DNA from 4 places in the Mesorhizobium sp. BR1-1-6 genome. Region 1 is predicted to be linked to each of the others. Evidence: predicted binding sites of a transcription regulator. Region 1 holds the regulator's gene; each other region holds the start of a gene.
What was found. Region 1 encodes LexA, which represses DNA repair genes until DNA is damaged. Its sites were predicted from a motif close to TGTTCNNNNTGTGTTCNG; they were not measured.

Region 1 (7,943 bases):
GAGGGCGAGATCGCCGCGGCGCTGATCGTGGGTGTTCGCGCCGGGATTCCCGACGAGATCAATGAAGCGATGCGACGCACCGGCATCTACCACATCATCTCAATTTCCGGGCTGCACATGGCGCTGGTCGCCGGCACCGTCATGGGTCTGCTGCGTGGCGGCTTCGCGCTGTTTCCGAACTTTTCCTCCCGTCGGCCGGTCAAGAAATACGCGGCCGCGGCGGCACTTTTCTCGATCGCCGCCTACCTCGTCATTTCGGGCGTCGTTGTCGCCGCCGAACGCAGCTTCATCATGCTGGCGGTGATGCTGATCGCCGTTCTGTTCGATCGGGCGGCACTCACCATGCGCAATCTGGCTATTTCGGCGATCGCCGTCATCGTGGTGTCGCCGCACGAGGTGGTAGGGCCGAGCTTCCAGATGTCGTTCGCCGCCACCGCGGCCCTGGTCGGCGCCTATGCCGGCTGGTCGGATCGCAAAGCCGACAAAGCGCGGACCCCGCCGCCGCAACGGACCTTGCCTGGCCTGCTGACGCGAAAATTGCTGCTGGCGACAGGTGGGCTGGCGATGACCTCGATTATCGCGGGAAGCGCCACGGCGCTTTTCGCCATCTGGCATTTCCAGCGCGTGTCGCCGCTCAGCCTGTTCGCCAATCTTGCCGTCATGCCGATCGTTTCTGTCGTGATGTTCCTTGCGGTTGCCAGCGCGCTGCTGATGCCGTTCGGGTTCGATGGACCATCCCTTTATCTGATGGGCAAGGGACTGACCGCGATGATCGCCATATCAGGATGGATCTCGCAACGCTCGCCGGTCGACGCGGTCGGGTTGATTTCGCAGCAATCCGTCCTTCTGGTGGCGATCGCCCTGGTCATCGCGACGATGGCCACGACATGGCTGCGGCTGACGGCACTTCCCTTCGCGCTCGCCGGCCTGTTGACCGTCTCGGACACGCGCACGCCGGACGTGCTGATTTCGGAGGATGCCCGCCTGGTGGCGTTGCCGATCGGCGGCGGCGAGCTCGCGATCAACCGGGCGCGCCCGAACGAATTCACCGTCGATAATTGGAAACGCGCGCTGAAGTCCGAAACCATCGTTGCGCCGGAACTGTTCGACAGCGGAGACCGACAGTTCGACATCTTCGATCCCGCGCAACTTCCGGCGGGAGCGCCTTTCTATTGCTTCACGGGCCTGTGCATGGCCCGGCATACCTCGGGGGCGATCATCGCGCAGGTGGAGGATCGCAAGGACGCCTGGAGGGCCTGCTCCTATGCGGATCTGATCGTCATCAACGACCCCGCGGGCTACGATCCCTGCCACAATCCGCTGGTTCTCGTCATCACCAAGCGGCAGCTCGCTCGCAAGGGAAGCGCCGCCGTCTTCTTCGACCGGCAATCGGCGACGGCACCGGCGCTGGTCAGCTTTGCCGTCGACCGGCCATATCGGCCCTGGCATGAACAGCGAAAATTCTCACGCGAAGCAAGGGGATTGCCGCCTTACCGCAAACCCGAAAAGCCCACCGCCGAGCCCGCTCAGTAGCGCCTGATCAGCCCGACCAGCTTGCCTTGCACCTTGACCCTGTCCGGTCCGAAAATACGTGTTTCATAGGCCGGATTGGCAGCCTCGAGCGCAATCGAAGCACCCTTTCGGCGGAAGCGCTTCAGCGTTGCTTCCTCCTCGTCCACCAGGGCCACGATGATCTCGCCAGGACTTGCGGTGTCGGCATTGCGGATGATGACCGTGTCGCCGTCGAAAATGCCGGCCTCGATCATCGAATCGCCCTTGACCTCCAGCGCATAGTGTTCGCCGCCCATGATCATGTCAGGCGGCACTGAAATGGAATGCGTCTGATGCTGGATGGCATCGATCGGCACACCCGCTGCGATGCGACCCATGACCGGGATCGACACCGCTGAAACAGCGTCGTCGTCATTGCCGACAGCGGGCAGACGCGAAGACGTCGCCGGCTTGATCTGCCGGCTAGGGCTGCTGCCCTGTCCGAGGCTGCCCTGGATGACGCTCGGGGAGAACTTCTTTGCCGCGTTAAGACCCGGCGCGATCGAGTCCGGCAGGCGCAGCACCTCCAGCGCGCGCGCCCGGTTGGGCAGGCGGCGAATGAAGCCGCGCTCCTCCAACGCCGTGATCAGCCGATGAATTCCCGACTTGGAGGCGAGGTCCAGCGCTTCCTTCATCTCGTCGAAGGACGGCGGAATGCCGCTTTCCTTCAGCCGTTCATGGATGAACATCAAGAGTTCATGTTGCTTGCGCGTGAGCATGGCGGCCCCCAAAGGCATTGCACGAAGGGTCTGGAACCAGAATCAGAAAACAAACCCAGAACAAACCCTATCTGTTCCAGTTGTGTTCCGCAACCATTTAAAGTTTAATGAATTTGTTAAGGCGACGGAAACGAAATGCCCTCCCGCAGCCAGCATCCTGCCAGCGCGGTCCGTCGTCAATGCGCTCCCGGGCCCTTTGAAACTATTTTGGTTAATGGCCTGTGGCCCGACCGGTCTCCACTCTTGGCACAAGCCTGCAAGCTGGGTGACCGGCAGGTGCGGGGTGCGTTTGGGCGGATTAGAAACCCCTGCGGCTCGTGAACGAAACGAAACCAAAATGCCAACTTCCGCCGGAAAACGGCCAGACACCACCACTGGTCGCGACGGGCTGCGTTCGTTCGTTCGCTTGACGAAACCGTATAATAATGTACGGTTTTCGAAGAGGAACACCAATGACCACGCCGAAGCAGGCCGCGCGACGCGAACGGATAGAGGAGGCCGCCTATGCGGTGCTCCGGGAAACCGGCTACAAGAGCGCCTCCCTGCTTGCTATCGCCAAGCGGGCATCGGCCTCGAACGAAACCCTCTACAACTGGTACGGCAACAAGCAGACCCTGTTTCGATCCTTGATCGAAGCCAATGCGGGAGAGGCAAGGAAGCTGCTGGAGGACGCCCTTCACCGGGCGCGCGATCCGCTCGAAACCCTGAACTTGCTCGGGCCAGTCCTGCTGACCCTCGTGACGGGCGACAAGGCGGTGGCGCTCAATCGCGCCGCGGCCGGCGACGTCAACGATACAGGCACGCTTGGCCAATCGATCGCGCAATTCGGCCGCAATACCATAATGCCGCTTGTTGGCGACCTGCTTCGAACCGCAAGTCGGGCCGGCCTGATCGCCTGTGACGATCCTGCCGAAGCCGCCGACATCTACATCAGTCTTTTGATCGGCGATCTCCAGGTTCGCCGGATCGTTGGGGTGCTCGAGGAACTGCCTCGGGCGGAAATCGAGCAAAGATCGAACCGGGCGTTCACCCTGTTCTTGAGCCTCTATGCGGCCAGCCCTTGCCCGGGCGGCAAAACAGCCGGCCCGTTTCCAGGGCGCTCTTCTCACCGAGGAACATCGCGACCATGAGCAAAATTCCCGATCTCGCAGCGATCAAGGCAATGGACACCGCGGATCCGCTGCGTGCCATGCGTGACCGCTTCACCTTGCCCCAGGGGGTGATCTATCTAGACGGCAATTCGCTGGGCGCCGCTTCGCCCGCCGTGTTCGGCGAGCTGCAGAAGGCCGCCACGCAGGAGTGGGCGCAGGATCTCATCCGCGCCTGGAACACCGCCGGCTGGTTCGACATGCCGGTCGAACTCGGCGACCAACTCGGGCGCCTGATCGGGGCCGCCGCCGGCCAGACGGTGGTCTGCGATACCACCTCGATCAACATCTACAAGGTGCTGCATGCGGCACTCGGGATGCGGCCGGACAGGTCAGTCATCGTCGCCGAGGGGGACAGCTTTCCGACCGATCTCTATATGGCCGAAGGCGTTGCCTCGACGCGGCCGGGCACGGTGCTGCGGCTCGAGGGTGTCGATGCGCCGACCATAGAAGAACTGATCGACGAGCGGGTCGCGGTCATCCTGGTCAACCACGTCAACTACAAATCCGGGCAGTTGCGCGACATGGCCGCGCTGACGCGGACGGCACATGATGCCGGCGCGCTGATCGTCTGGGATCTCTGCCATACCGCCGGCGCCTTGCCCGTCGAGCTCGACCGTTCGAATGCCGATTTCGCCGTTGGCTGCACCTACAAATATCTCAATGGCGGCCCGGGTGCCCCGGCCTTCATCTACGCGGCCGAGCGCCACCATGGCGATGTCCGCCAGCCGCTCAGCGGCTGGTGGGGCCATGCGCGGCCATTCGCCTTCGAACAGGGTTTTGCTGCCGGCACAGGCATCCGCCGGTTTCTCTGCGGCACGCAGCCTGTGCTGTCGATGCGCGCGCTCAAAGGGGCGCTCGATGTCTGGAACGACGTCGACATGGCAGAGGTGCGCAGGAAGAGCATGGCGTTGACCGATCTGTTCATCCAACTGGTCGAGGCAAAATGCGGCGCCTACGGCCTCGAACTCGAAAGCCCGCGCGATGGCAATGAGCGCGGCAGCCAGGTTTCGTTCCTCCACCCGCATGGCTATCAGGTGATGCGGGCCTTGATCGAGCGCGGCGTGATCGGCGATTTCCGCGCGCCATCCACGATTCGCTTCGGCTTTACGCCGCTTTATGTCGGCTATGTCGATGTCTGGCAGGCTGTCGAGGTGCTGGAAGACATTTTGCGCACGGACGCGTGGCAGGAGGCGCGTTTCGCCGTCAAGGCGGCGGTGACTTAAGAGCCTGTCGCTCAGAAAAGCGCAGTGGGTTCGGGATAACGATATGCAGTCGGCAAAGCTACGTCAGAGCCGGGTGCGGACCTTCCACAGCTCCGGGAACAACTCCACCTCCAGCATCTTCTTCAGGTAGGACGCGCCCGATGTGCCGCCGGTGCCGCGCTTCATACCGATGATGCGCTCGACCGTGGTGACGTGGTTGAAGCGCCAACGGCGGAAATAATCCTCGAAATCGACCAGCTTCTCGGCGAGTTCGTAGAACATCCAGTAGCGCTGCGGGTCGCGGTAGATGATCTGCCAGGCGACAAGGACCTCTTCGTTCTCGGTCCGCGTTTCGCGCCAGTCCGTACGCCTTGCGTCGGCACCGATGTCGAAGCCGTTACGGGCGAGCAGCAGCAGCGCCTCGTCGTAGAGCGACGGTTGCGCCAGGATCGCCTCCAGTTTCTCGCTGAGGTCCGGCCGGTGCTTGTGCGGTCCGAGCATTGCGAGATTGCGGTTGCCGGCCATGAACTCGATGGCACGGTACTGCCACGACTGGAAGCCCGAGGACTGGCCAAGCGCGTCGCGGAACTCGGTGTATTCGCTGGGCGTCATCGTGCGCAGCACGTCCCAGGCATTGTTGAGCTGCTCGAAGATGCGGGCGACGCGCGAAAGCATCTTGAAGCTCGGTTCGAGACGGTCGGCGCGGATGGAGCGGATTGCGGCGCCGATTTCGTGCAGCGCGAGCTTCATCCAGAGTTCCGATGTCTGGTGCTGGATGATGAACAGCATCTCGTCATGGGCTGACGAAAGCGGCTCCTGCGCCTCGAGCACCTTTTCCAGATGCAGATAGTCGCTGTAGGACATGCGCTCCTTGAACGACATTTCCGCGCCCTCGGCGGACGGGTCGTAGGGCTTGCTCAATTGATCTTCTCCGCGCGCAGCCGGAAGCGCTGGATCTTGCCGGTCTGCGTCTTGGGCAAAGCGGCGATGAATTTTACCGAGCGCGGATATTTGTAGGGCGCGATCGTGGCCTTGACGTGATCCTGCAGACGCTTGACGGTCATTGCGTCTGGCGCCACGCCTTTCACGAGCACCACATGAGCCTCGACGATCTGGCCGCGCTCGGCATCCTCGGCGCCGACCACCGCGCATTCGGCGACATCGGCATGCGCCAGCAGCGCCGCTTCGACCTCTGGGCCGGCGATGTTGTAGCCGGCACTGACGATCATGTCGTCGGAGCGCGCTGCGAAGTGGAAAAAACCGTCCTCGTCCTGCCAGAACGTGTCGCCGGTGAGGTTCCACCCGTCGCGGACATAGTCGCTCTGCCTGGCATCGGCCATGTAGCGGCAGCCGGTCGGTCCCCGCACCGCGAGCCTGCCCGCGGTGCCGCGCGGCACTTCGCGCATTTCGTCGTCGACGACGCGCGCCTGATAGCCGCCAACGGCCTTGCCGGTGGAGGCAGGCTTCATGTCATCGAAGCGGTTGGAGATGAAAATATGCAGCATTTCCGTGGCGCCGATGCCGTCAAGGATCGGCTTTCCGGTTTTCTCAGTCCATTCCTCGAAGACCGGCGCGGGCAAGGTCTCGCCGGCCGAAACGGCGACGCGCAGCGACGATAAATCGGCCCCTTCGTCCATGGCCTTGAGCATTGCGCGATAGGCGGTGGGCGCGGTGAAGGAGATCGTCGCTTTGTAGGTTTCGATGATGTGGACCATGTTGGGCGGCGTTGCCTGTTCCAGCAGCGTCGCCGCGGCGCCGAAACGCAGCGGGAAGATGGCGAGCCCGCCAAGGCCAAAGGTGAAGGCCAGGGGCGGCGAGCCGACGAAGATGTCGTCAGGCGTCACCTGCAGGATCTCGCGGGCGTAGGCGTCGGCGATGATCAGGAGGTCGCGGTGAAAATGCATCGTCGCCTTCGGCACGCCTGTCGTGCCTGAGGTGAAGCCGAGCAGGGCGACGTCGTCACGCCCGGTCTGCACCGCGGTAAACGTGACGGGCTTGTCGAGGGCGGCGCGATCGAGTTCGGCGTCGTGGTTGGCGGTGCCGTCGAAGCCGATGACCTGCTTGAGGAACGCGCTGTCCTTGGCGCAGGCGGTCATCTCGTCCATCAGCCTGGTGTCGCACAGCGCTGTGGTGATTTCGGCCTTGTCGACGATCTTGGCGAGTTCGCCGGCGCGCAGCATCGGCATCGTGTTGACCACGACGGCGCCGACCTTGGTGGCGGCCAGCCAGCAGGCCACCATTGCGGGGTTGTTGGCCGAGCGGATCAGCACCCGGTTGCCTGGCTTGACGCCGTAATTCTCGACCAGCGCATGCGCCAGCCTGTTCGTCCAGTCGGATAATTCCTTGTAGGTGCGGCGGCGGCCGTTGCCGATCAGCGCGGTGTGGTCGCCCAACCCTTTCTCGACCAGCCTGTCGGTCAGTTCGACGCCGGCATTGAGCCGTTCGGGATAGTCGAAGCCGTCGAGCAGGAAGTCCGGCCATTGATCCGGCGGCGGCAGGTTATCGCGCGTGAACGTGTCGATATGCGCTGATGGCCCAATCATTTTCGGCTGCCCCTGTCTGCCTCACGCCCATCGCTGAACAAAGCACAGGATCGCACCAGTCGAAATTTGTTTCAAGCCTAAAATGTTTTGCCTTGGAGCATTGACGTTGCCGCTGTCGATGGCCATTGCTAGCGGCTGAAACGATGCCGTCCGGGGGAGGGTGCCGATGCTCGAACATCGCATTGCCGATTGGGACAATGCCTACGCCAACGGCGCCAACATCGCCGGCAGCGATCGCTGGCCGGCCGCATGGGTCGAACCGGCGCAGGCATTTCGCGATGCGCTTGCGGCAAAGGGCAGGGCTCAGCTCGACATCGCCTATGGCGACAGGCCGCGCAACCGGCTCGATCTCTTCCTTCCCGCCGGGGCACCCAAGGGGCTCGTCGTGTTCATCCATGGCGGCTACTGGCTGGAGTCCGACAAGGATAGCTGGTCGCATCTCGCCAAGGGCTCGGTTGACAGCGGCTTTGCCGTGGCGATGCCGTCCTATACGCTCTGCCCCGCCATACGCATCGCCGGCATCTCCCACGAGATCGGCGCGGCGATCGGCAAGGCGGCGGCGATGGTCGGGGGACCGCTTATGCTGACCGGGCATTCGGCCGGCGGCCATCTCGCCAGCCGCATGGCGACGACATCAACGCCCCTGGCGGCCGGCGTGGCAAGGCGCGTACGCCACGTCGTTTCGATTTCGGGCCTGCATGACCTCCGTCCGCTTATGCGCACCGGCATGAACGCGGCGCTGAAAATCGATGAAGCCGAGGCGCTGACGGAAAGCCC
Region 2 (7,943 bases), on a different contig from region 1:
CCAGGCGCAAAGCGGGATCACCGCGAAGGCGATGGAGAAGGTCGAGCCGCGGACCTCCCAGGCGCTGACCAGGAAAGCCACCACCAGCAGCGCGCCGACGAGACTGTCCTGCCGCCGCCAGCCGCCCTTGCCGAGACGCAGCGCCATCAGGACGATCGCCACCAGCGGCGTCGCGAAGCGCGCCACCGCTCTGGCCGGATCGGCCGCGACGAGCTGGAATATCGACTGCGCTTCGTCGATATGACCGAGCCACATCTGCTGGAGGCGCGGGTCGAGGCCGGCATAGGGGGCAGCCAGGCATTGCGGGAACAGAAACATCACGACAAGGATAAGCACGAACGCCAGCAGGCCGAGCGAGACCAGGCGACGGCCGTACGTCGCATTGGCGGCGCCCCATCGGGCGATGACCGCAAGGCCGGCGCCGGCAAGCGCGGCAACCACGAAGTGCACGGTCGAGAAGGTGTCGCACTGCGTCTGCCCCCATGCCGACGCCGGTATGGTGGTGATGAAAACAAGGGCCGAGACGGCGGTGACGCCCAAGCCAAAATCCCTGGCGATCAGCCTTTCGCCGCCACCGCTGACGAGGAACAGCAGGGCGACGATGGCGCCCAGGGTTCCAGCATAGGGGGCGCTTTCCATGCCGATCGCCAAAGCCAGGGTGGCGCACGCGCCGGCAAACAGGGCGGCGGGCCGGTGGCGAGGGGCTTCAAGCAGCAAAGCCAAGCCGGCCAAGGTCAGCATCAGCTGGACATTGTGGTGATCGAGTGCGCCGGGCGAGAAGATTCCGAGATAATACAGGGCCGCTCCGCCGACCACCGCGGCGGGCAAGACCGCGTGCTCGCCAGCGAAAGCGCGCGCGGCGCGCATGATGGAGAACAGCGCGAGCCAGAATTGCAGGAGCGGCCAGAGCACCTGCACGACCTGCTCGCCCAAAGCGGCACTGCCCGTCTGGGCCGACAGGGCAAGCATGCCGAGCGCCAGCGGGGCGTCGAGCAGCCGCGACCAGTGCATGACGAAGCCACCCTCCAGCCCCATCCTGTACTGGTGCAGGTCGAACCAGCCCTGGCCGGCCAGGAGGTCGCGAACCTCCACCAGTTGCAGCAGGCTGTCATTGTCGCCGGCCGGGTTGGCCAGTTGCGGGAATCCGGCATAGAGATCGAGCGCCAGCAGCAGCAAGGCGGCAAGCAACGCAAACGCTATGTCGGACTTCCAGGTGGAAGCGCCGTTGCTGGCTGTGCTCATCCCATCGCCCCTGGCAGGAATGCCGGGCTTTTTCGGCCAATCGACACTCGTGAAGTCGGCCTTAAACCTAGCCTTAACGGCTTCAATAAATAGTAAAACCGCCTGAACGCGCCTGACTTTCGGCGCGAACCGCGCGTGGCGGCGAGGCACCCGGAGAGGAAAATGCCGCAAGAGCTTCGCTACGAACCCTCCATCGCCGTGCTGCTGCCTTGCTACAACGAGGAATTGACGATCGCCGAGGTGGTGCGGCGCTTCCGCGAGACGCTGCCTTTGGCGACGGTCTATGTCTACGACAACAATTCGCGCGACCTGACCGCGCTCAGGGCCCGCGCCGCCGGCGCCATCGTGGTGCGCGAACCGCGCCAGGGCAAGGGCAATGTGGTGCGGCGCATGTTCGCCGACATCGACGCCGACATTTACCTGATGGCCGACGGCGACGGCACCTATGCGCCGGAAGACGCGCCGCAATTGATCAACACGCTTCTGACCGAGCGCTCCGACATGGCGGTGGGCACCCGGCGCGGCGTCACCGACGATGCCGGCAGGACTGGCCATGCCTTCGGCAACCGCGTCTTCAACAGCCTCTATAAAGGGCTGTTCGGCAGCGATTTCACCGACATCTTCTCGGGCTACCGCGTCTTCACCCGGCGCTTCGTCAAGAGCTTCCCGGCCGTCTCCGGCGGCTTCGAGATCGAGACCGAAATGTCGGTGCATGCCTCGCAGCTCAAATTGCCCGTCAGCGAGATCGCGCTCGATTACGGCAAGCGGCCGGACGGCTCGTCGTCGAAGCTTTCGACGTTTCGCGACGGCGCCAGGATCCTTTGGATGTTCGCCATGCTGATGAAGGAAACGCAACCGCTACGTTTCTTCGGCGCCTTCGCCCTGGTCTTCCTGGCGTCGAGCCTGTTCCTGATGGCGCCGGTGCTGGTCGAATTCGCCGAGACCGGGCTGGTGCCGCGCATGCCGACATGGGTGCTGTCGGTCGGCCTGCTCTTGCTCTCGATGCTGGCTGGTGTGACTGGGGTGATCCTCGATTCGGTGTCGCGCGGCCGCGCCGAACAGAAGCGCATCTTCTACCTGTCGATGCCTTCGGGCCGCATAGAGCGGCGCGAGCGCGCCAGCGAGCCGACTGCCGCGAAGGCCGGCCCAGGCAAGACGCCTCGCGCCGCATGAAGCGGTGAGCCGTCTTATCCGCTTCCTCTTTGCCGGCGGCATCGGCTTCGTCGCCGACGCGGCCGCCCTCTGGCTGCTGCTTGCCGTCACGCCGCTCGGCCCTTTCAGCGCCCGCATGCTGTCCATCGGCTTTGCACTCTGCGTCACCTGGCAGATAAACCGGCATCTGACCTTCTCGCCGTCGAGCCGCGGCTTGGTGCGGGAAGGTGCCCGCTATGGCAGCATCGGCATAGCCACCAGCATCGCCAACTATCTGGTCTACTGCGCCATCCTTGTCGTCCTGCCGACAACCCCGCCATTGGCCGCCCTTGCTTTCGCTTCGCTGGCCGCCATGGCGCTGTCCTTTCTCGGCTATTCCAGGCTGGTCTTCGACCGCTAGAGGCGTGGCCCGATTGGCAGAAGGCGCCGGGACCCTTATATCGCTCTCTCATCGACCGTGCTGGGGACCTGCCATGAAGCTGAAAATCGCCGTCCAGATGGACCACATCTCCACCGTGTCGATCGCCGGAGACACTTCGTTCGCGCTGTCGCTGGAGGCGCAGCGGCGCGGCCATCAGCTCTACCACTACACGCCCGACCGGCTGTCGCTGCGCGACGGCAAGGTGTTCGCCCGCATCGAGGAGATGCAGGTACGCGACGAGAAGGGCAGCCACTATTCGCTGGGGGAGAAGGTGCGAACCGACCTGTCGGAGATGGACGTGATCCTGCTGAGACAGGATCCGCCCTTCGACATGAACTACATCACCACCACGCACATACTGGAGCGCATCCACCCCAGGACGCTGGTGGTCAACGACCCGGCCTGGGTGCGCAACAGCCCGGAAAAGATCTTCGTCACCGAGTTTTCCGACCTGATGCCGGAAACGCTGATCACCAAGGATCCCCAGGAGGTCGCCGCCTTCCGCAAGGAATTCGGCGACATCATCGTCAAGCCGCTCTACGGCAATGGCGGCGCGGGCATCTTCCACCTGCTGGAGGCCGACCGCAACCTCGCCTCGCTGCTCGAAATGTTCGGCCAGTTGTTCCGTGAGCCCTACATCGTGCAGCGCTACCTGAAGGACGTGCGCAAGGGCGACAAGCGCATCATCCTGATCGACGGCGAACCGGTCGGGGCCATCAACCGGGTGCCGGCCGAGCACGATTCCCGCTCCAACATGCATGTCGGCGGCCGCGCCGAGAAGACCGAGCTGACCGAGCGCGAGCGCGAGATCTGCGCCCGCATCGGGCCGGCACTGAGGGAACGCGGCTTCATCCTCGTCGGCATCGACGTCATCGGCGACTACATGACCGAGATCAACGTGACCTCGCCGACCGGCGTGCGCGAAGTCAAACGCTTCGGCGGCGCCGACATCGCCAGCCTGTTCTGGGACGCGGTGGAGGCCAAGCGGAAATAGCCGTTTTCATTTTGTATTAACCATGTTCCGTTTTTGCAACCGGAGACAATCGCGCCGCAACTTAAGCGATTGCATGTTCCTGTAATGTTCTTGATTTAGCCGAGGAACTGTGATTGTCTCCGGCCCAGGCCCTTCGCGGCCTGATTGCAAAAGGCTTGGGGCAAGCCCAGATCCGGGGGCAAGACATGGTGGCGCGGGTTCGCACGGTTGCTTTCCAAGGCATCGAGGCCGTGCCGGTCGACGTGCAGGTGATGATCGCGCCCGGCAAGGTCAACATGCACATCGTTGGCCTGGCCGACAAAGCGGTGGCCGAAAGCCGCGAACGGGTGCAGGCGGCACTGCATGCTTCCGGCCTGTCGATGCCGTCCAAGAAGGTCACTGTCAACCTGGCGCCCGCCGACCTGCCCAAGGAGGGCAGCCACTACGATTTGCCGATCGCGCTCGGCCTGATGGCGGCGCTTGGCGCCATTCCGGGCGACATGCTGGCCGGCTATGTCGTGCTTGGCGAACTATCGCTCGACGGCACTATCGCCGCCGTCGCCGGCGCCTTGCCGGCCGCGATTGGGGCCAATTCTGAAGGCAAGGGCCTGATCTGCCCCTTCGCCTGCGGCCCGGAAGCCGCCTGGGCCGGCAAGGACTTTGACATACTCGCGCCGCGCAGCCTGATTGCCATCGCCAATCATTTCCGCGGCACGCAGGTGCTGTCCCGGCCGGAGGCCGGCATCCATGCCGCGGCGCGCGACCTGCCCGATCTTGCCGATATCAAGGGCCAGGAAACCGCCAAACGAGCGCTGGAGGTGGCGGCGGCCGGTGGGCACAACCTGCTGATGGTCGGCCCGCCCGGATCGGGAAAATCGATGCTGGCGCAGCGGCTGCCGTCGATCCTACCGCCGCTGGCGCCGAAGGAATTGCTCGAAGTGTCGATGATCGCCTCCGTCGCCGGCGAGCTCGGCGAAGGCAAGCTGACCGACCGGCGGCCGTTCCGCGCGCCGCACCATTCGGCCTCGATGGCGGCGATGGTCGGCGGCGGCATCCGGGCGCGGCCGGGCGAAGTGTCGCTTGCGCACCACGGCGTGCTGTTCCTCGACGAATTTCCCGAATTCACGCCGCAGACGCTCGACGCGTTGCGCCAGCCACTGGAGACCGGCGACTGCATGATCGCGCGGGCCAATCACCGCGTCACCTATCCGGCGCGCATCCAGCTTGTGGCGGCGATGAACCCGTGCCGATGCGGCATGGCCGGCGAACCGGGCTATCGCTGCTTGCGCGGCGATCGCTGCCGCACCGACTACCAGGCCCGCATCTCGGGCCCGCTGCTCGACCGCATCGACCTCAGGATCGAGGTGCCGGCGGTTTCGGCCAGCGACCTGATCCGGCCCGACCGGGCGGAGAAGAGCGCCGACGTGGCGCTGCGCGTGGCGCGTGCCCGCGCCCTCCAGCGCGAGCGCTTCGAACGGCTCGGCGTCACCAGCGCCACCACGAACGCGCATTGCGCGCCGGCGGTCATCGAGGAGATCGCCATGCCCGACGCATCGGGCCTGTCGCTGCTCAAGGACGCCAGCGAAAAGCTCGGCTTCTCGGCGCGGGCCTATCACCGTGTGCTGAAGGTGGCGAGAACACTGGCCGATCTCGACGCCAGCGAGACCGTCGGCCGCATTCACTTGGCCGAAGCGATCTCTTACCGGATGAGTTCGGAGCGGGTGGCACAGGCGGCGTAGCGCGCTCTCGCTCGAGAGGAGGGGAACGGAACGCCGCCGGCTCCAAATCTCCGGTTCAGGCCGCTCCCTTCGCCTTCAGTTCCAGCCTCCGCGCGTGCAGCACCGGCTCGGTGTAGCCGTTGGGCTGGATGCGGCCCTTGAAGACGAGGTCGCAGGCGGCCTGGAAGGCGACGGAGCCGTCGAAATCGGCGGCCATCGGCCGGTAGAGCGGGTCGCCTTGGTTCTGCTGGTCGACGATATCAGCCATGCGCTTCATCGTTTCCATCACCTGGTCGGCCGTGCAGACGCCATGATGCAGCCAGTTGGCGATGTGTTGCGAGGAGATGCGCAGCGTGGCGCGGTCCTCCATCAGGCCGACATCGTTGATATCTGGCACTTTCGAGCAGCCGACGCCCTGGTCGATCCAGCGCACGACATAGCCCAGAATGCCTTGCGCGTTGTTGTCGAGTTCCGCCTGGATGTCGGCCGGAGACCAGTTGGGCCGCACCGCGACCGACACCGACAGGATGTCGTCGAGCTTGGCCTTCGGCCGGCTCTTCAGCGCCGCCTGGACGGCGTGGACATCGACCTTGTGATAATGGGTGGCGTGCAGCGTCGCCGCGGTCGGCGAAGGCACCCAGGCGGTGTTGGCGCCGGCCTTGGGGTGGGCGATCTTCTCGGTGAGCATCGCCGCCATCAAATCGGGCATCGCCCACATGCCCTTGCCGATCTGGGCATGGCCGGCAAGCCCGCATTCTAGCCCGGTGTCGACATTCCAGGCCTCGTAGGCGGAAATCCAGGCGGCCTGCTTCATGTCGCCCTTGCGGATCATCGGGCCGGCTTCCATCGAGGTGTGGATCTCGTCGCCGGTGCGGTCGAGGAAGCCTGTGTTGATGAACACGACGCGCTCCCTGGCGGCGCGGATCGCCTCCTTGAGGTTGACGGTGGTGCGCCGCTCCTCGTCCATGATGCCCATCTTGATGGTATTTTTGGCCATGCCGAGCAAGGCCTCGACGCGATCGAATATCTCGACGGCGAAGGCGACTTCCTCGGGTCCATGCATCTTGGGCTTCACGACATACATCGAGCCCGCGCGGGAATTGGCGCGGCGGCCGTTCGGCCCGATATCGTGCAGCGCGATCAGCGCGGTCAGCGCGGTGTCCATGATGCCTTCCGGCACCTCGTTGCCGTCTCGGTCCGTTATCGCCGGATTGGTCATGAGGTGGCCGACATTCCTGACCAGCATCAGCGAGCGGCCGGGCAGCGTCACCGTGCCGCCATTTGGCGAGGTGTAGGACCGATCGGGGTTGAGCTTGCGGACAAAAGTCCGGCCGCCCTTGGTGATCTCTTCGGCCAGGTCGCCCTTCATCAGGCCAAGCCAGTTGCGGTAGACGACAACCTTGTCCTGCGCATCCACCGCCGCGACCGAATCCTCGCAGTCCTGGATGGTGGTCAGCGCCGATTCCAGGATGATGTCGGCGATGCCGGCCGGATCGGTACGGCCGATCTGGTTATCGCGGTCGATCAATATCTCGATATGCAGGCCGTTGCTGACCAGCAGCACGGCTTGCGGGTTGGCGGCATCGCCGCGATAAGCGACGAACTGCCTGACATCGGCAAGCGTGGTCGAGCCGGCGCCGGCGCTGAGCCGCAGCGCGCCATTGGCCAGCGAAAGGCCGTTGACGCCGGCCCATTTGCCCGATGTGAGCGGCACCGACTGGTCGAGAAAGTCCTTGGCCCAGGCGACGACTTTCGCACCGCGCGCGGGGTTGAATCCGTTGCCCTTCCCGGCGCCGTCCGTCTCGGGAATCGCGTCGGTGCCGTAAAGCGCATCATAGAGCGAGCCCCAGCGCGCATTGGCGGCGTTGAGCGCATAGCGCGCATTCATCACCGGCACCACAAGCTGCGGCCCGGCGACGACGGCGATCTCGGGATCAACCTTTTCGGTCGTCACCGAGAAGACCGGGCCTTCGGGGACGAGATAGCCGATCTCCTTCAGGAAGGTTTTGTAGGCTTCCATGTCGACCGGCGCGCCATTGGCGCGATACCAGTCATCGAGCTTTTCCTGGATAGCGTCGCGCTTTGCCAGCAGTGCCCGGTTCTTCGGCGCGAGGTCGTGGACGATGGCCGAAAAGCCGTTCCAGAATTTGTCCGGGTCGATGCCGGTGCCCGGAGCGGCCTCGTTGACAACGAAGTCATGAAGTTCGCGGGCGATCCGCAATCCGGCGATTTCGACGCGATCGGTCATCAGGCTACTCCAGATGAAAGGCTTTCGCGGGCCTTTGGCATGTTGGGAGTGCAGGGTCAATTCAGCTTAGGGTGAAGGCAAGGCAGGTAGGCGCGGTTTTTAGGCTTGGTGCCGGCGGCGACGCTGCCAATCTCCCCCCAAGTGGGGGAGATGCCCGGCAGGGCAGAGGGGGGCGCGAAGGAATGCCGA
Region 3 (7,943 bases), on a different contig from region 1:
TTGCGTGCCCGGGAATCGGGACGTCAGCGTCACGGCAGACCTATGTTGCAGTGCAGCATATAAGGACGCACCAAGGCAAGAACACGAGCACGGTCGCGTGATGGCATGAAATTTCGATCATGCGGAAACGCCCTCCGCCTTGTGGCGGAGGGCGCGGTGTATCTTCCAAACAGGTTTGATGCTCAGGCGACGAGGTCCGGCATCGGTCCGACATAGCGCGACAGCGGCCGGATCAGCCGTCCCGTCGTCTGCTGCTCGCGCGCATGCGCGACCCAACCGGCGACGCGCCCGGCCGCGAAGACATTGCTGAAGGCTTGGCTGGGAAAACCCGCCGCTTCCAGCACCAACGCGGTGTAGAACTCGACATTGGTCTGCAGCGAGCGCTGCGGCTTGGCAATCCGAAGCACATCGAGCGCAGCCTGTTCGACTGTCTCGGCGAAGGCCAGCCGGCGACCGGTCTCGCCCTCCCCGCCGAGTTGCCGCACCACCGCCTTCAGCACATCGGCGCGCGGATCGCGCACGCGGTAGATGCGGTGGCCGAAGCCCATGATGCGTTCACCACGCGCGATCTCGCCGCGCAGCCAGCCGGCGGTGTCGCCATGCGCCTGGATGGCGTCGAGCATCTCGATGACAGGGCCGGGCGCGCCGCCATGCAGTGGGCCCTTGAGCGCCCCGAGGCCAGCCAGCACCGACGATGTCAGCCCGGCCTGCGTCGAAGCGACGATGCGCGTGGCGAAGGTCGAGGCATTGAGGCCGTGGTCGCAGACGGTCACGAGGTAAGTGTCGAGTGCCTTTGCCAGAACCGGCGTCGGCACGGAACCGTCGAGCATCCTCAGCATATCGGCGGCATGATCGGCCTTCCCATCCGGCGCGACCGGCTGCTCGCCGTGCAGCAGGCGCAAGAGCGCCGGCGTCAGCACGGCGGGCGCCGCGATCAGCCCAAGCGCGTCCGTCAGCGTCTCGCCGTCCGGCAGCAGCGCCATGCCGGCGCGCATGGCGCTATAGACGTCGAGCGGCGCCAGCAGGGGCAGGCAAGGCAAGAGCCGGTCGAACACCTCGACGCGCGCCTGGCCCAGCCTCGCGGCCAGTTCCGCGTCTCCGGGAACGTCGTCGAAGAAGCCGTCGAGAAGCAGGCGAACGACCTGCGGATAGTTCCATCGCCCGGCCAGTTCCGGCAGGGAGTACCCCCGGATCGTCAAGCGGCCGCCCAGCCCATCCACGTCGGACAGCACCGTTTCCGCCGCCACCACATCATCGAGCCCGTTCGCCATGGCTTAGTCTCCTTGAGCTTTTTCGACATCAAGGATAAGGATGGGCAACACGCGCATCAATCTTGATCAATAGAATCAACATGGGACCGACATGTCCGAATGGCTGTCGCGGGACGAGGCACTGGAACGGCTCAAGGTGCGGCCGCAGACGCTCTACGCCTATGTCAGTCGCGGGCGCATCGGCATGCGCCCGGACAGTGCCGATCCACGCCGCAGCCAATATCGCGCCGACGATATCGCGGCCCTGATGATGCGAAGAGAGCGCGGACGCAGCCCATCGGCCATCGCCGAAAGCGCCATCGCCTGGGGCGAACCCTCGCTCGTCACCTCGATCTCGACCGTTTCGCACGGCCACCTTGTCTATCGGGGCCGCGACGCCGTTGCGCTGTCCGAACATGCCACGCTCGAAGAGACCGCCGCCGTGCTGTGGGCCCTGCCTGAGCCGGTGAGTTTCGAGGCTCCGGCCTCGGATCAATCCCAACAACTCGGCCGAGCCCCGGCCTTCATGCAACTTGCCATGCTCGCCGGCCAGGCGCGGCCTTCACTAGGGCGCGGCGCCGCCTCGCTGTGCGCCGACGCCGCGCGCGCGATCGGCGTGCTGGCCGGCGCTCTTGGCGCCTCGGCGGGATCAGATCCGGTGCACATGCGGTTGGCGCGAGGCTGGTCGGTGGATGAAGGCGGGGCGCAGGCTATCCGGCGCGCCCTTGTGCTGCTTGCCGATCACGAACTCAACGCATCGACCTTCGCGGCGCGCGTCGCGGCCTCGACCGGAGCCTCGCCCGCCGCCTGCCTGCTCGCCGGTCTGGCGACACTTTCCGGTCCGCGGCACGGTGGCGCCGGCGAGGCGGTGATGCAACTCGCGGACGATGCGGCGCGGCACGGCGCCGATGCGGCGATCCGGCGCTGGCTCGGCCATGACAGGCCTTTGCCAGCGTTCGGCCATCCGCTCTATCCCGAAGGCGATCCCCGCGCCACGGCGCTTTTGGCGGCCATCGACAACACCGACAGAACATTGCGATCGCTGGAAATCGCCGCCATTGCCGCGACCGGCGCCCGCCCGAACGTCGACTTTGCCCTGGCCGTTCTGACGCGCAGCCTCGACCTGCCGCGCGATGCGCCGTTCCAGCTGTTCGCGCTTGGACGCAGCGTTGGCTGGGCCGCCCACATGGTCGAACAGGCAATGAGCGGCGGCAGCATCAGGCCGCGCGGTCGCTACGAGGGATTATTGCCGTAGGATCGGAAGAAAAGCGCTGCGCGCTCACGACATGGTGTCGAGCTTGCGCTGCATGGCCGCGATCTGGTCCTTCAACTGCTGCAGATCGTCGGGTTTTTCCGGCGTTTCCTTCCTGGCCGGTTCGGCGGGGGCCGCCGCAGGTGCCGAGCCTGCCGGCGGGAAAGGCGTGAACAGCCGCATGGCATTCTGGAACATTTCCATGTTGCGGCGCGTCTGCTCCTCCAGCGCCTTGATCGGCGTGGCCATCTTCATCATGTCGAGTGGTGACTTGCCGATGGCGCCCTTCATCTGCTCGCGGAAGCGCTCCTGTTCCTTGGAGAAGGCGATCATCGACTGTTCGAGGAAGCTCGGCACGATCATCTGCATCTGGTCGCCGTAGAAGGCGATCAACTGGCGCAGGAACGGGATCGGCAGCATGTTCTGCCCGTCCTTGTTCTCCAATTCGAAGATGATCTGGGTCAGAACCGGATGCGTGATGTCGTCGCCGGTCTTGGCGTCCTGCACCGTGAACTCTTCGCCCTTCTTGACCATTTCGGCCAGGTCCTCGAGCGTCACATAGGTGCTGGTGCCGGTGTTGTAGAGCCGGCGATTGGCATATTTCTTGATGACGATCGGATCGTCTTTCGCAGCCATCTGCATCCTCCCCGGACACCGGCGCGCCTGAGTAAGCCGCCGGTAACGATTGCGCCCGTTCAAAGGATATGCGCAAAAGCGTCACAATTCCAAGCAGTTTGTGCAGTGCGGGATTAATTATCGCTGCATGGCCGGTGAAATATGCTGCGCAGCAGCGGACAGCTTGATGTCGCGGCCATGCGCAGCTTGCTTGCGACGCATGGGTGCCCTGCCGATTTCCGGTTTGACTCGGGGTTGGGAAAGGGCAAGAAAAGTCTTCAATGACAGAACATCAGCTTGAAGTTTGGAGAACAGAATGCCCGCTTCCAATGCCATCGTCGTCGCCAGCGCGGCGCGCACACCGGTCGGTTCCTTCAACGGCGCTTTCGCCGCCACCCCGGCTCACGAGCTTGGCGCCGTCGTCGTAAGGGAATTGTTGTCGCGCGCCGGCGTCGAGGCGGCCGAAGTCGACGAGGTCATTCTTGGCCAGGTGCTGACCGCGGCCCAAGGGCAGAACCCCGCCCGCCAGGCTTCGATCCTCGCCGGGCTGCCCAGGGAGACCACCGCCTGGGGCCTCAACCAGGTGTGCGGCTCGGGCCTGCGCGCCATCGCGCTCGGCATGCAGCAGATCGCCACCGGCGATGCCAAGGTGGTTGTCGCCGGCGGCCAGGAATCGATGTCGATGTCGCCGCACGCCCAGCATCTGCGCGCTGGCGTCAAGATGGGCGACTACAAGATGATCGACACCATGATCAAGGATGGACTGTGGGATGCCTTTAATGGCTATCACATGGGCAACACGGCCGAGAACGTCGCCCGCCAGTTCCAGATCACCCGCGAGGACCAGGACCAGTTCGCGCTGGCCTCGCAGAACAAGGCCGAGGCCGCGCAGAAGGCCGGCCGGTTCAAGGACGAGATCGTCGCCTTCACCATCAAGGGCAAGAAGGGCGATACAATTGTCGACCAGGACGAATACATCCGCCATGGCGCGACGCTGGATGCCATGACCAAACTGAAGCCGGCCTTCGACAAGGACGGCACTGTGACCGCCGCCAATGCCTCCGGCATCAACGACGGCGCCGCCGGCGCGCTTTTGATGAGCGAAGCGGAAGCTGCCAGGCGGGGCATCACCCCGCTGGCGCGCATCGTCTCCTGGGCGACCGCGGGCGTTGACCCGGCGATCATGGGCACCGGTCCGATTCCCGCCTCGCGAAAAGCGCTGGAAAAGGCCGGCTGGTCGGTCGGCGATCTCGACCTGATCGAGGCCAACGAGGCTTTCGCCGCGCAGGCCTGCGCGGTCAACAAGGACATGGGCTGGGATCCCTCGATCGTCAACGTCAATGGTGGCGCCATCGCCATCGGTCATCCGATCGGCGCCTCTGGCGCGCGCATTTTCAACACGCTGGTCCACGAGATGCGCCGAAGAGGTGCCAAGAAGGGTCTCTCCACCCTGTGCATCGGCGGCGGCATGGGCGTCGCCATGTGCGTCGAAGCGCTCTAAAAGAGAAGTGAATGGGGAGTAGCGAATAGGGAAGAACGGCGTCGGCGCAATGGGATATCTGATCCCTACTCGTCATTCGCTACTCCCTGTTCACTCTCCCAACCAAAGGGAGGGAGCGCATGACCAAGGTTGCAATCGTCACGGGCGGATCGCGCGGCATCGGCGCGGCAATATCGATGGCGCTGAAGGAAGCCGGCTATTCGGTTGCCGCCAACTACGCCGGCAATGATGAGGCGGCGAGCAAGTTCACGGCCACAACCGGCATCAAGACCTACAAATGGTCGGTCGCCGACTACGACGCCTGCGCCGCCGGCATCAAGCAGGTCGAGGCCGATCTGGGCCCGGTCGCGGTGCTGGTCAACAATGCCGGCATCACGCGCGACGCCATGTTCCACAAGCTGACGCGTGAGCAGTGGAAGGAGGTCATCGACACCAATCTCTCCGGCGTTTTCAACATGACGCATCCGCTGTGGAGCGGCATGCGCGACCGCAAGTTCGGCCGCGTCATCACCATCTCCTCCATCAATGGCCAGAAGGGCCAGGCCGGCCAGGTCAACTACTCCGCGGCCAAGGCCGGCGACATCGGTTTCTCGAAGGCTCTGGCCCAGGAAGGAGCCCGCGCGGGCATCACCGTCAACATCATCTGCCCAGGCTATATCGCCACCGAAATGGTCCGGGCGATCGATGAGAAGGTGCTCAACGAACGCATCATCCCGCTAATCCCGGTCGGGCGCCTCGGCGAGCCGGAGGAGATCGCGCGCTGCGTCGTCTTCCTCGCCTCCGAGGACGCCGGCTTCATCACGGGATCGACCATCACCGCCAATGGCGGCCAGTACTTCGCCTGAGGTCTCGCCGGGCTGCCGGCTTCCCGGTGCCGATTGAAGGAGGGCTCGTTCGCCATCCGCTTCGGATGTCCGTGACGCCGTCCGATGACGGCTGTCGGCCTACTGTTCCAATCCGGCACGCAAAGGTTAATCGCGGCAGCGGGTATTGTGCAAAACTGCCTGGATAAGCTGTGCATTGTCGGTGGAAAACCTATGCGTAACACTACATCTTGTCGTGAACAAACAGGGAAAATCCCGACATCGCCGATTCGTCGCCCTTTCGTTCCATGTTTGGCCGCAATGTTAACGAGAGCAGTTGCAATCGCCTGTCAAACTGTTAATTTCTATTAAGAAAGTTCAACAATTTCATAAGCTTGGATGAAGCAAGGCGGGCTGCCACACGGCTTTGCCAGCGAAAGTTAACGGCGGCTCTCGCCTAGCATGAAACGGGCCAATTCCGTGATTCAGCATGTGGTAAGGATCATCAGCCAAAACTCCACATCTAGCCGTGAACAAAACCTGAATCCGGGCGAGTCAGCGATTCGTCGCCGATTCGTTCCAGACTCGTTCCAACCCTTAATCAGCAGCCGAACCGAAGCTCGACGGAGGTGACTTCGAACCGCCAGCGGAACATTCCGCTTTCGCTTCGCGCCTGAAATCCCTATGTGTCGCCTGTCATACGCGCCACCCGAGGCGTGCTCCCGACAATGAGAGGCCAGAAAGCCTTATTTCCGAGCCGATGAACATCCATCCGAAACCCACCGAGCCGCTGATCCTATCGGGTCGCGACGTGACTGCCGTGCTTGGGCCGACCAACACAGGCAAGACCCATCTCGCCATCGAGCGCATGGTGGCGCATGAAAGCGGCATCATCGGCCTGCCGCTCAGGCTCTTGGCGCGAGAGGTCTACACCCGCGTCTGCGAAAAGGTCGGTGCCCACAAGGTGGCGCTCATCACCGGCGAGGAGAAGATCCAGCCGCCAGGCGCCAGATATTCGGTCTGTACCGTCGAAGCCATGCCGCGCGAGACCGATGCCGCCTTCGTCGCCATCGACGAGGTGCAGCTTGCGGGGGACCTCGAGCGCGGCCACATCTTCACCGACCGCATCCTGCATCTGCGCGGCCGCCAGGAGACGCTGCTGCTCGGCGCCGCCACCATGCACGGCATCTTGCAGCGCCTGTTGAAAGGCGTCTCGGTGGTGACACGACCGCGGCTGTCACATCTGGCCTATGCCGGTTCGAAGAAGCTGACCCGCTTGCCCCGGCGCACAGCGATCGTCGCCTTCTCCGCCGACGAGGTCTATGCCATCGCCGAACTGATCCGCCGCCAGCAGGGCGGTGCGGCCGTCGTGCTTGGCGCGCTCTCGCCCCGCACCCGCAACGCCCAGGTGGCGCTGTTTCAGTCGGGCGACGTCGACTATCTCGTCGCCACCGATGCCATCGGCATGGGCCTTAACCTCGATCTCGACCATGTCGCCTTCGCCCAGAACCGCAAGTTCGACGGCTATCAGTATCGCAACCTGACGGCGGCCGAACTTGGCCAGATCGCCGGGCGCGCCGGCCGGCACCTGCGCGACGGCACCTTTGGCGTCACCGGCCAGGTCGACCCGCTGGACGAGGAATTGGTCAAGAAGATCGAAAGCCACGACTTCGACCCCGTGAAGGTTCTGCAGTGGCGCACAGCGCGTTTCAATTTCGCCAGCCTCGACGCGCTGAAGCGCTCGATCGAGACCAATGCCCCGGTGGAAGGCCTGACCCGTGCGCTGCCGGCAGTCGATGCGCAGGCGCTTGAGCACCTGTCGCGTGACGAGGACATCAGGGCGCTCGCCACCGACGCAAGGCGCGTCGCGCTGCTGTGGGAGGCCTGCGCGCTCCCCGACTACCGCAAGATAGCGCCGGCCCAGCACGCCGACCTCATTGCGTCGATCTACATGGACCTCGCCAGGCATGGCCATGTCGACGAGAATTACATGGCCGAGCAGGTGCGCCGCGCCGACACCACCGAGGGCGACATCGATACGCTGTCGCATCGCATCGCCCAGATCCGCACCTGGACATTCGTGTCGAACCGGCCCGGCTGGCTGGCCGATCAGGCACACTGGCAGGAAAAGACGCGCGAAATCGAAGACAGATTGTCGGATGCGCTGCATGAGCGGTTGACGAAACGCTTCGTAGACCGCAGGACTTCCGTCCTCATGCGGCGCCTTAGAGAAAATACCATGCCTGAAGCCGAAATAAGCCCAACCGGAACCGTCCTCGTCGAAGGCCACCATGTCGGCGAGTTGCAGGGGTTCCGTTTCACCGCCGATCAGAGCGCTGGCGGCGAAGACGCCAAGGCCGTGCGCGCGGCCGCCCAGAAGGCGCTGGCGGCGGAGTTCGAGGCACGCGCCGAACGCTTCGGCGCATGCGCCAATGGCGACATCGCGCTCGGTTCCGACGGCACGCTGCGCTGGATCGGCGCGCCGATCGGCACTCTGGTTGCCGGTGAAGACGCGCTGAAGC
Region 4 (7,943 bases), on a different contig from region 1:
TGGGTCAAGGACATCCAGCGATTGAAGAAATACCGTTTTGGATTGGGGACGGCCGACTACCTGATCTGCGGTGAATGCGGTGTCTATACCGCCGCAATCGCCGGAGAGGACGATGCCAGGGCAATCGTCATCATCAACGCCCTGGACGATCAAAGGTCGTTCAGTCAGGAACCGATCCCGGTCGACTACGACGCGGAAAGCAAGGCAGAGCGTCAAGCCAGACGTCGTCTTCGCTGGATGCCTGTGGAGATGCGTTTTAGCGAATGACCGGCTCGCCGTGGAAGCGCCGGCGCGAGGACCGCGAGACACCGAAACCACTTCCATCATCAGCCGCGGCCGGCGCGCCGCCACCCGCGTGATCGGAAACTAGCTGCGCGTCACATGTGCAACGCACGTAGACAGAGCAGCTGCAAAATCATTTGGACGGGCGGTGCTCTTGTTTTGCCGGAGCGGCCCAGATTTCGGCATCCAGCCGCTTGGTCGCCAGGCCGCGAGCGAGAGCCTCGGCGCTGCCGGCTGTTTTCGACAAGGATGTGGCCTGGCGCTTGCTGATCAGCAGCCCGTCGGCCAAGGCACGGTTTCCCGAGAAGATACGGGCCAGGAATGGCGCGCGGCCGGCGCGTGTGCGTGAAAACCGCGCCGCCATGGTTTGCCTCGTATGCGCAACGACCTCGTCGATCCATCCGTCGACCAGCCGCGCGCCCGGTTCCAGCAGCAACAGCCAATCGCCTTTCGCGTGCCGGATGGCCGCCGCGACACCGTCGGTCGCATACTGGCACCCGGCATGCTCGGCGACGCGATGAGTCTGGTCGGTGGAACCGGTGTCGCAGACGATGACCTCGCGCACCACGCCCTCGACCGCGCCGCCGATCAGCGTCGCCAGGGTGCGAGCGAGGCCCTCCTCGTCATTGTGGGTCTCTATGAGAACGGTGAGCATCATTTGCCGAATAGCGGAAAGCGGAACGCAGCGCCAGTTTTTGCGGCGCACCATAGAAAGTTCTTGCTTTGTTCTCGTTTGGCAAATAGGATTAAATTCATGAGCAGAGCGATTCGAAACAACATGGACAGTCCCTGGGAGCGGGCGAAGATGGAACCGATCATGCGCGCCGACATTGCCGCCTTCGGAGCAGGACGAGCCGAAATGGCCAATGCTATGATCGAGCAGAGCGGCATGCGCGTGCGTCCGGACCGCAACCGCGGCCGGTCGGCAGGCATCAACCCGTCCGGCCGGTTCGAGCCGGTCAGCCGGCATGTCTTCGACGATGGCTGGAACTCGCTGGAGGAACTGCCTCCCTTCAAGACCGAGGTGCAGGTCGAGAAGCCGCGTACCATAATCACCCGCAATGAATCGCCCGACATCTCCTTCGACCGCTCGATCAATCCCTATCGCGGCTGCGAGCATGGCTGCGTCTATTGCTTTGCGCGGCCGACGCACAGTTTCATGGGCCTGTCGCCGGGGCTGGATTTCGAATCCAAACTGTTCGCCAAGCCCGACGCGGCGCGCCTGCTCGACAAGGAACTGTCGAAGGACGGTTACCAGCCGCGAACCATCGCCATCGGCACCAATACCGATCCCTACCAGCCGATCGAGAAGCAGTACCGGATCATGCGCGAGATCCTCGAAGTGCTGGAGGCGCGCGGCCACCCGGTCGGCATCGTCACCAAATCCGCCCTGGTGACGCGCGATATCGACATCTTGTCACGCATGGCTGAACGGGGCCTCGCCAAGGTGGCGTTGTCGGTGACCACGCTCGACCGCATGCTGGCGCGCACCATGGAGCCACGCGCCTCGACGCCGGCCAAGCGGCTGGAGGCGATCAGGCAGCTTGCGGATGCCGGCATCCCTGCTTCGGTCATGGTGGCGCCGATCATCCCCGGGCTGACCGATCAGGAGATGGAACGCATCCTCGATTCGGCGCACCATGCCGGCGCACGCGAGGCGGGCTATGTCGTGCTGCGCCTGCCGCTCGAGGTCAGCCCGATCTTCAAGGACTGGCTGCTGCGCCACTATCCCGACCGCTATCGCCATGTGATGTCGCTGATCCGCTCGATGCGCGAGGGCAAGGATTACGATTCGGAATGGGGCAAGCGCATGAAGGGCGCGGGTCCTTACGCCTGGCAGATCGGCCGGCGCTTCGAAATCACCGCCAAGCGGCTCGGTCTCAATGCCGAGCGGCGCACGCTGCGGACCGACCAGTTCGTCGCCGCCGGCAAGGACCAGGAGCAGTTGATGCTGCTTTGAACGACCGCGGCTGTTTGCCGCCGTGGCGAAAAAATCCCGTCCGGCCTGCCCCGGCCTGCAGACGGTGCCCTCCCGGTCCGGCGCCCCACCCGACCCGGAGGGACTTGCGGAGAATCAGAGCCGATGCGAACCTCGCCGCAACATGGCTCGCGCGCGTTCTGATTCTCCGCCTCTCTTCGAAATCGTCGAGAAACCCGATTTCTCCTTCGAGACGAAGGCGATGGCCGAAGGCCTGTGGCCGGTCGCGGGGATGGACGAGGCCGGACGCGGCCCGCTGGCCGGACCGGTGGTGGCGGCTGCGGTCGTGCTCGACCCTGCCAACATCCCCGACGGCCTCGACGATTCCAAACGGCTCAGCCATTTGCAGCGCGAGGCGCTGTTCGTGCGCATCATCGGCTCCGCGCTCGGCGTGTCGATGGCCTCAGTCAGCGCCGAGGGCATTGACGGCAGCAACATCCTCAAGGCGAGCCTGGAGGCGATGCGCCGTGCGGTCGCCGGCCTGCCGGTGCAGCCGAAGCTCGCGCTTGCCGATGGGCGCGACGTGCCGCCGGGCCTGCCTTGCACGGGGCGCGCGCTGATCAAGGGCGACCAGCGCTCGCAATCCATAGCCGCCGCCTCGATCGTCGCCAAGGTGATGCGCGACCGCATGATGTGCGGCTGCGGCAGCCATCACCAGCACTACGGCTTCGAAGTGCATATGGGCTATGCCACGGTCCGCCATCGCACCGCGATCGAGACGCACGGGCCGGTGGCGCGGCTGCACCGCGTGTCGTTCGCGCCATTCAGGCTTGAAGGTGCCGAGGTGGTGGAAGAAGAGAGCTTCGCCGGGCTGGATTAGGGCGGCTCGATCTATCTTGCGTTGGTAGGATTGGCGAAAGCGGCGGTGACAGCCAATCTCCCCCCTCGTGGGAGAGATGTCCGGCAGGACAGAGGGGGGCGCTGTCCCTCCAGCCTATCAGTTAGTCTTGCCCAGGTTCCCTGCACTATCGGCACCCAATTCAGCTGATTTTGAATCGAGCGCTGGCGTTCCTTCGCGCCCCCCTCTGCCCTGCCGGGCATCTCCCCCACGAGAGGGGAGATCGGCAGCGTTGACCTCCGCGCCACAACAAAAAAGCCGCCGGGTTTCCCAGCGACTTTTTTCATTTCTGTTGTTTTCAGCTCAGTTCAGCTTCGCCTTCACATCGGCGAGCGAGGTCTTGAACAGGTCGGCTCCCGCCTTGGCGTCGATCTTGCCGGCGAGCAGCGTGCGAGCGGCTTCGACGGCGATGTCGACGGCGCTGGCGCGCACTTCGCCGATCGCCTCGCGCTCGGCCTGGCCGATCTTCTGTTCGGCAAGAGCGGTGCGCCGCGCGACGTAGTCCTCGGTCTTCTTGTGCGCCTCGGCGGCGAGCAGTTCGGCTTCGCGCTTGGCCGCGGCGACGATGTCTGCGGCCTCCTGCTCGGCTTCCTTGCGCTTGCGCTGGTATTGGCCAAGCAACTGCTGGGCCTCCTCGCGCAGCCTGCGCGCCTCGTCAAGCTCGCTGCTGATCCTGGCGGCGCGGGCATCGAGCGCCTTGGCGATCAGGCGGGGCACCTTGATGTAGATGGCGATACCCAAAAAGATGACCAGGGCGATCGTGGCCCAGAGCGTTGCAAGAGATGTGGCGTCCATGATGCGCTCCTCACCCGGCCACGGACTTGACCGCGGCCGCGATCTCGGCCTTGCTGGCCTTGCCGCCGACCAGCGCCTCGACGATCGCCGAGGCAGTGTCCTCGGCGATGCTGCCGACTTCCTTCATGGCGTTGGCCTTGATGGAAGAAATGCGCGCCTCGGCCTCGCCGAGCTTCTCGTCGAGCGCGGCCTCGATCTTCTTGCGCGCGGTCTCGGCTTCCGCCTTGGCCGCGTCATTGGCCTGCTGGCCGATGGCGTTGGCGTTCTTCTTGGCTTCCGCCAGCTCCTGCTCGTAAGCAGCAACGGCGGCGTCGGCCTCGCCCTTCAACTTCGCGGCCTGATCGAGATCCTGGCTGATACGGTCGTTGCGGACATCGATGATGCCGCCGACGCGCGGCACCACCACCCTCTTCAGGAAGAGGTAGAAGAGCCCGAACGTGATCGCCAGCCAAAGAAGCTGCGACGGAAACGTCGCCGGATCGAATGGCGGAAACATGCCATGAGCTTCGGCAGGCACGCTGGTGCCGGAATGCGTGTCGCCTTCCGTCGCAGCGTGGCCAGCCTCGGTGGCAGGCGCGGACTCTTGCGCAAAGGCAGATGTCACGAACATGGACTATCCCCTGATATCAGACCCGCCGCTCTCGCGGCCGGCCTGTCCAATCTTCCCATAGCTTAGCCAAATGGCGGCTCAGCCAAACAGGGGCTCAGCCGAACAGGGCCAGCAGCGCGATGAGAAGCGAGAAGATGCCCAGAGCTTCGGTCACGGCGAAGCCGAAGATCAGACGGCCGAACTGGCCATCGGCGGCCGACGGGTTGCGCAGCGCGCCCGAGAGATAGCTGCCGAAGATGTTGCCGAGGCCAATGCCCGCGCCGCCCATGCCGAGGCAAGCGATGCCGGCGCCGATGTACTTTGCTGCTTCTACGTCCATTTGTTCAACTCCTTTGGATCTGAAATTCCGTTGCGATTCCATTCCGGCGGCAATGTTGAAAACTCTTGCGCCGGAAATTTTTTATCAGTGCCCCGGGTGCAGGGCGTCGTTGAGATACATGCAGGTCAGCACCGCGAAGACATAGGCCTGAAGGAAGGCGACCAGCAGTTCGAGCGCGGTCAACGCCACGGCCATCGCCAGCGGCAGCACCGAGCCAGCGACGCCGACCGCGCCCAGCGCCGAGAGGCTGACGACGAAGCCGGAGAAGACCTTCAGCGTGATGTGCCCGGCGAGCATGTTGGCGAACAGACGAACCGAGAGGCTGACAGGGCGCGAGACGAAGGAGATCACTTCGATCAGCACCACCAGCGGCAGCAGGAACACCGGCACGCCTTGCGGCACGAACAGCTTGAGGAAACCAAGGCCGTGCTTGCCGAAACCGTAGACAATCACGGTGCCGATAACCAAGACGGCGAGGCCGAAGGTGACGATGATGTGGCTGGTGACGGTGAAGAAATACGGGAACAGGCCAAGCAGGTTGGCGACCAGCACGAACATGAACAGGGAAAACACGAAGGGAAAGAACTTCATGCCCTGCGTGCCGGCGGCGTCGCGCAACATGTTGCCGACGAATTCATAGGCCATTTCGGAGATCGATTGCAGCCGGCCGGGAACGAGGCTGCGGCTCGACGTCGTCAGAAACAGGAATGCCGCGGCAACGACCACGGTCGCGACCATGAACAGCGCCGAATTGGTAAAGGACAAGTCGTAGCCGCCGATATCGATCGGTATCAGCTTGTTGATATGGAACTGGTGGATCGGATCGACCTTGTCAGCTGCCACGTTCAAACCCCGTCAGTGCCGCATGCGGCCTTGTTACCATGCCGCCCGTCGAAAGGCGGCTATTTCCAAATGCCGCCTGAAGAGCGGTCACTTGCTGTCGTCGCGGCCAGAGCGCGATTTGTCGCCCTGTCCGAATTCCGCCACAACGCCTGCCGAACGCATGACATTGAGCACGCCCGCGCCAAAACCAAGCAGCAGAAACACGATCAGACCCCATGGCGATGTCCCCGCCAGACGGTCGATGATCCAGCCGATGGCGGCACCGACCACCACCCCGGCGATGAACTCGCTGGACAGCTTGAGTGCCTGACCGTACCCGGTCACTGGTTTCGCGTCTTTCCCCTCGAGCCGGTCCGGCCGTCTTGTCGCAAGCGATGCTTCAAGTTCACGCCGGCGGCGCTCAAGTTCGTCGTCGCGGATGGCGGCTTCGTGCTGCTTGCCGCGGCCGGTTTCTCCGGTCCCGCCTGGCCCAGTTTCATCGGCCATCGCAACCCCCCTGCCCGGGCAGACCGTCACCGTCCGTCCGCTTCTAAAGTCGCCGGCAACATAGTTAGAGGGTTTGCGCCCGTCAAGCCACGGGCGGAAGTTCGTTACCATGTATTTTATACAATGAAATCAATATAATAGAGAGGTGCGACATCGTGCCCGCCATGGCGGCGCGGACGCCTTGAGCGAATCCTCCGCGCGACGGCTCTTCGAGAGACCGCGCAGCCGCGCAAAAATATGGACGCCTATCGGGCGTTCAGCTCCAGCCGCCGCCATAGGTGCGGTAGAAGATATGCAGGCCGATCTTGGTCATCTTCTGCATCGTACGCGCCCAGTTGGGATGGACGTAATTGGCATAGTAATGGGTCGACGATCCGACTTCGGGAATGAAGACCTTGCCGGCGGTCACCGCCATGCCGACATCCTGCGCGGTCTTGTAGGCGACCGGGTTGTCGATGCGCTTCTTCCTGCCGTCGCAGGCGAAGGAGAACTGGCAACGGTTGAACCAGCTGTCGTTCTGGTAGACGACGCCGCAGATCGAATTGGGATAGGCCGGATTGCGGACACGGTTGAGGATGACCTGGGCGACGGCGGCCTGGCCGCGCACGGATTCGCCCCGCGCCTCGAAATAGATGCCGTTGGCCAGGCATTTTTGCTCGGGCTTGGAGAAGACGCTCGCCGGAAGTGGATTCTGGATCCACGAATGGTCGCCCTTGGCCATCGGCGGGATGAAACGGCCGCTGTTGGGCTCCTCGTCCTGGAGCAGGGCCTCGAAGGGCGACGCCTTGGCATAATCGGGCGCGGCCTGCGCATAGGCCGTCGCCAGCACATCCGGATGATCGTTGTTGACCAGGGCGGCAAGCATGGGCGACACGCCGGGATCCGGCTTCTTGTCCTCACGCGCGTGGAATGCCGCGGCGATCTGGATTTCCTTGCCTTTGATCTGGGGTTTGGCGAAAGCCATCTTCAGGCCGCTGTCCATGCTGGGCCGCAGCAGGGATGAGGTGCGCTCGAAGATCGAGCCGGCGTTGAAGTTCTTCGGCGGGGCGACGGGAGAGATCTGGACGATGCGGCCCTTCTTGTCGGCGCGCACGATGCGGTCCTCATCAGGCGTAGTGCTGACCTTGCCGCCCTTGCCGCGAAAGGAGACGGCGCCGACGCCGGGCAGGCGCACCCCCGATCCGGAGAGCGAACCCGTCACAGCGTCGTCGACAAACGGCATCTCGGCGGCATGGACCGATCCGGCGACGGATTTCTCGACATAGGAATTCCAGCGGGTCGGCGCCTCGAGGCCGGAAACGAGGCTCGTCATATCCTGGTAGGCGGAAACCGTCGGAAATCCGATCCAGATGCCGAGGCCGACGATGAAAGGTGCCACGAGGCTGCGTTTCTTCTCACCGGCGACGGCAACAAGGCGCGTCAAGACACGTCGATGCACGGAACTCTCTCCAGGAACGCTACTGACCCCACTGGAGAGCAAAATGATGCATTAACCTTGATGGGACGTTAACAGCTTCGATCGGGTTTTCCCGGTCGGCTCAGGCTCGTGGTTGCGAAGTGGGGCGGTTTTGCGGCGGGACGGACATGGAGGCCGGCCGCAGGAAGATGGGCCACGCGATCAACGCGCACGCCGCCGCCGACAACCAAACGCCGGGCCAGGACCAGAGATGCAAGAGCCCCGGAATGGCCACCGGAACCAGGAAGAAACCTATGAAAACGAAGCTGTTGGCCAGGCTGAGCGCGGTGCCGACATGGCCAGCGCCGGCAAGCGTGGCAAGCTCGGTGTAGGCGA

Region 2: LB545_RS03730 (YifB family Mg chelatase-like AAA ATPase) is a predicted target of LexA. The motif match lies at 3,884-3,901, and genes of this name have one in related genera.
Region 3: LB545_RS00795 (helicase-related protein) is a predicted target of LexA. The motif match lies at 5,997-6,014, and genes of this name have one in related genera.
Region 4: LB545_RS10815 (PA0069 family radical SAM protein) is a predicted target of LexA. The motif match lies at 996-1,013, and genes of this name have one in related genera.

What each region holds. Positions count from the first base shown of each region.
Region 1 covers NZ_JAIUHZ010000010.1:75,678-83,620, forward strand. Annotated here, with positions in the region: gene LB545_RS19670 (ComEC/Rec2 family competence protein) at 1-1,533, shown strand, start outside; gene lexA (transcriptional repressor LexA) at 1,527-2,270, opposite strand; gene LB545_RS19680 (TetR/AcrR family transcriptional regulator) at 2,723-3,400, shown strand; gene kynU (kynureninase) at 3,397-4,644, shown strand; gene kynA (tryptophan 2,3-dioxygenase) at 4,708-5,544, opposite strand; gene LB545_RS19695 (AMP-binding protein) at 5,541-7,166, opposite strand; gene LB545_RS19700 (alpha/beta hydrolase) at 7,333-7,943, shown strand, end outside.
Region 2 covers NZ_JAIUHZ010000001.1:757,807-765,749, reverse strand. Annotated here, with positions in the region: gene LB545_RS03750 (GtrA family protein) at 1-1,242, opposite strand, end outside; gene LB545_RS03745 (glycosyltransferase) at 1,405-2,415, shown strand; gene LB545_RS03740 (GtrA family protein) at 2,420-2,794, shown strand; gene gshB (glutathione synthase) at 2,868-3,809, shown strand; gene LB545_RS03730 (YifB family Mg chelatase-like AAA ATPase) at 3,995-5,527, shown strand; gene LB545_RS03725 (malate synthase G) at 5,583-7,754, opposite strand.
Region 3 covers NZ_JAIUHZ010000001.1:143,351-151,293, forward strand. Annotated here, with positions in the region: gene LB545_RS00765 (citrate synthase/methylcitrate synthase) at 183-1,271, opposite strand; gene LB545_RS00770 (citrate synthase) at 1,363-2,505, shown strand; gene phaR (polyhydroxyalkanoate synthesis repressor PhaR) at 2,530-3,138, opposite strand; gene LB545_RS00780 (hypothetical protein) at 3,256-3,453, opposite strand; gene LB545_RS00785 (acetyl-CoA C-acetyltransferase) at 3,434-4,618, shown strand; gene phbB (acetoacetyl-CoA reductase) at 4,738-5,463, shown strand; gene LB545_RS00795 (helicase-related protein) at 6,182-7,943, shown strand, end outside.
Region 4 covers NZ_JAIUHZ010000004.1:170,672-178,614, reverse strand. Annotated here, with positions in the region: gene LB545_RS10825 (GFA family protein) at 1-267, shown strand, start outside; gene LB545_RS10820 (glycosyltransferase) at 416-937, opposite strand; gene LB545_RS10815 (PA0069 family radical SAM protein) at 1,088-2,242, shown strand; gene LB545_RS10810 (ribonuclease HII) at 2,385-3,080, shown strand; gene LB545_RS10805 (F0F1 ATP synthase subunit B) at 3,402-3,893, opposite strand; gene LB545_RS10800 (F0F1 ATP synthase subunit B) at 3,904-4,503, opposite strand; gene LB545_RS10795 (F0F1 ATP synthase subunit C) at 4,598-4,822, opposite strand; gene LB545_RS10790 (F0F1 ATP synthase subunit A) at 4,907-5,665, opposite strand; gene LB545_RS10785 (AtpZ/AtpI family protein) at 5,753-6,151, opposite strand; gene LB545_RS10780 (cell wall hydrolase) at 6,408-7,589, opposite strand; gene LB545_RS10775 (MFS transporter) at 7,690-7,943, opposite strand, start outside.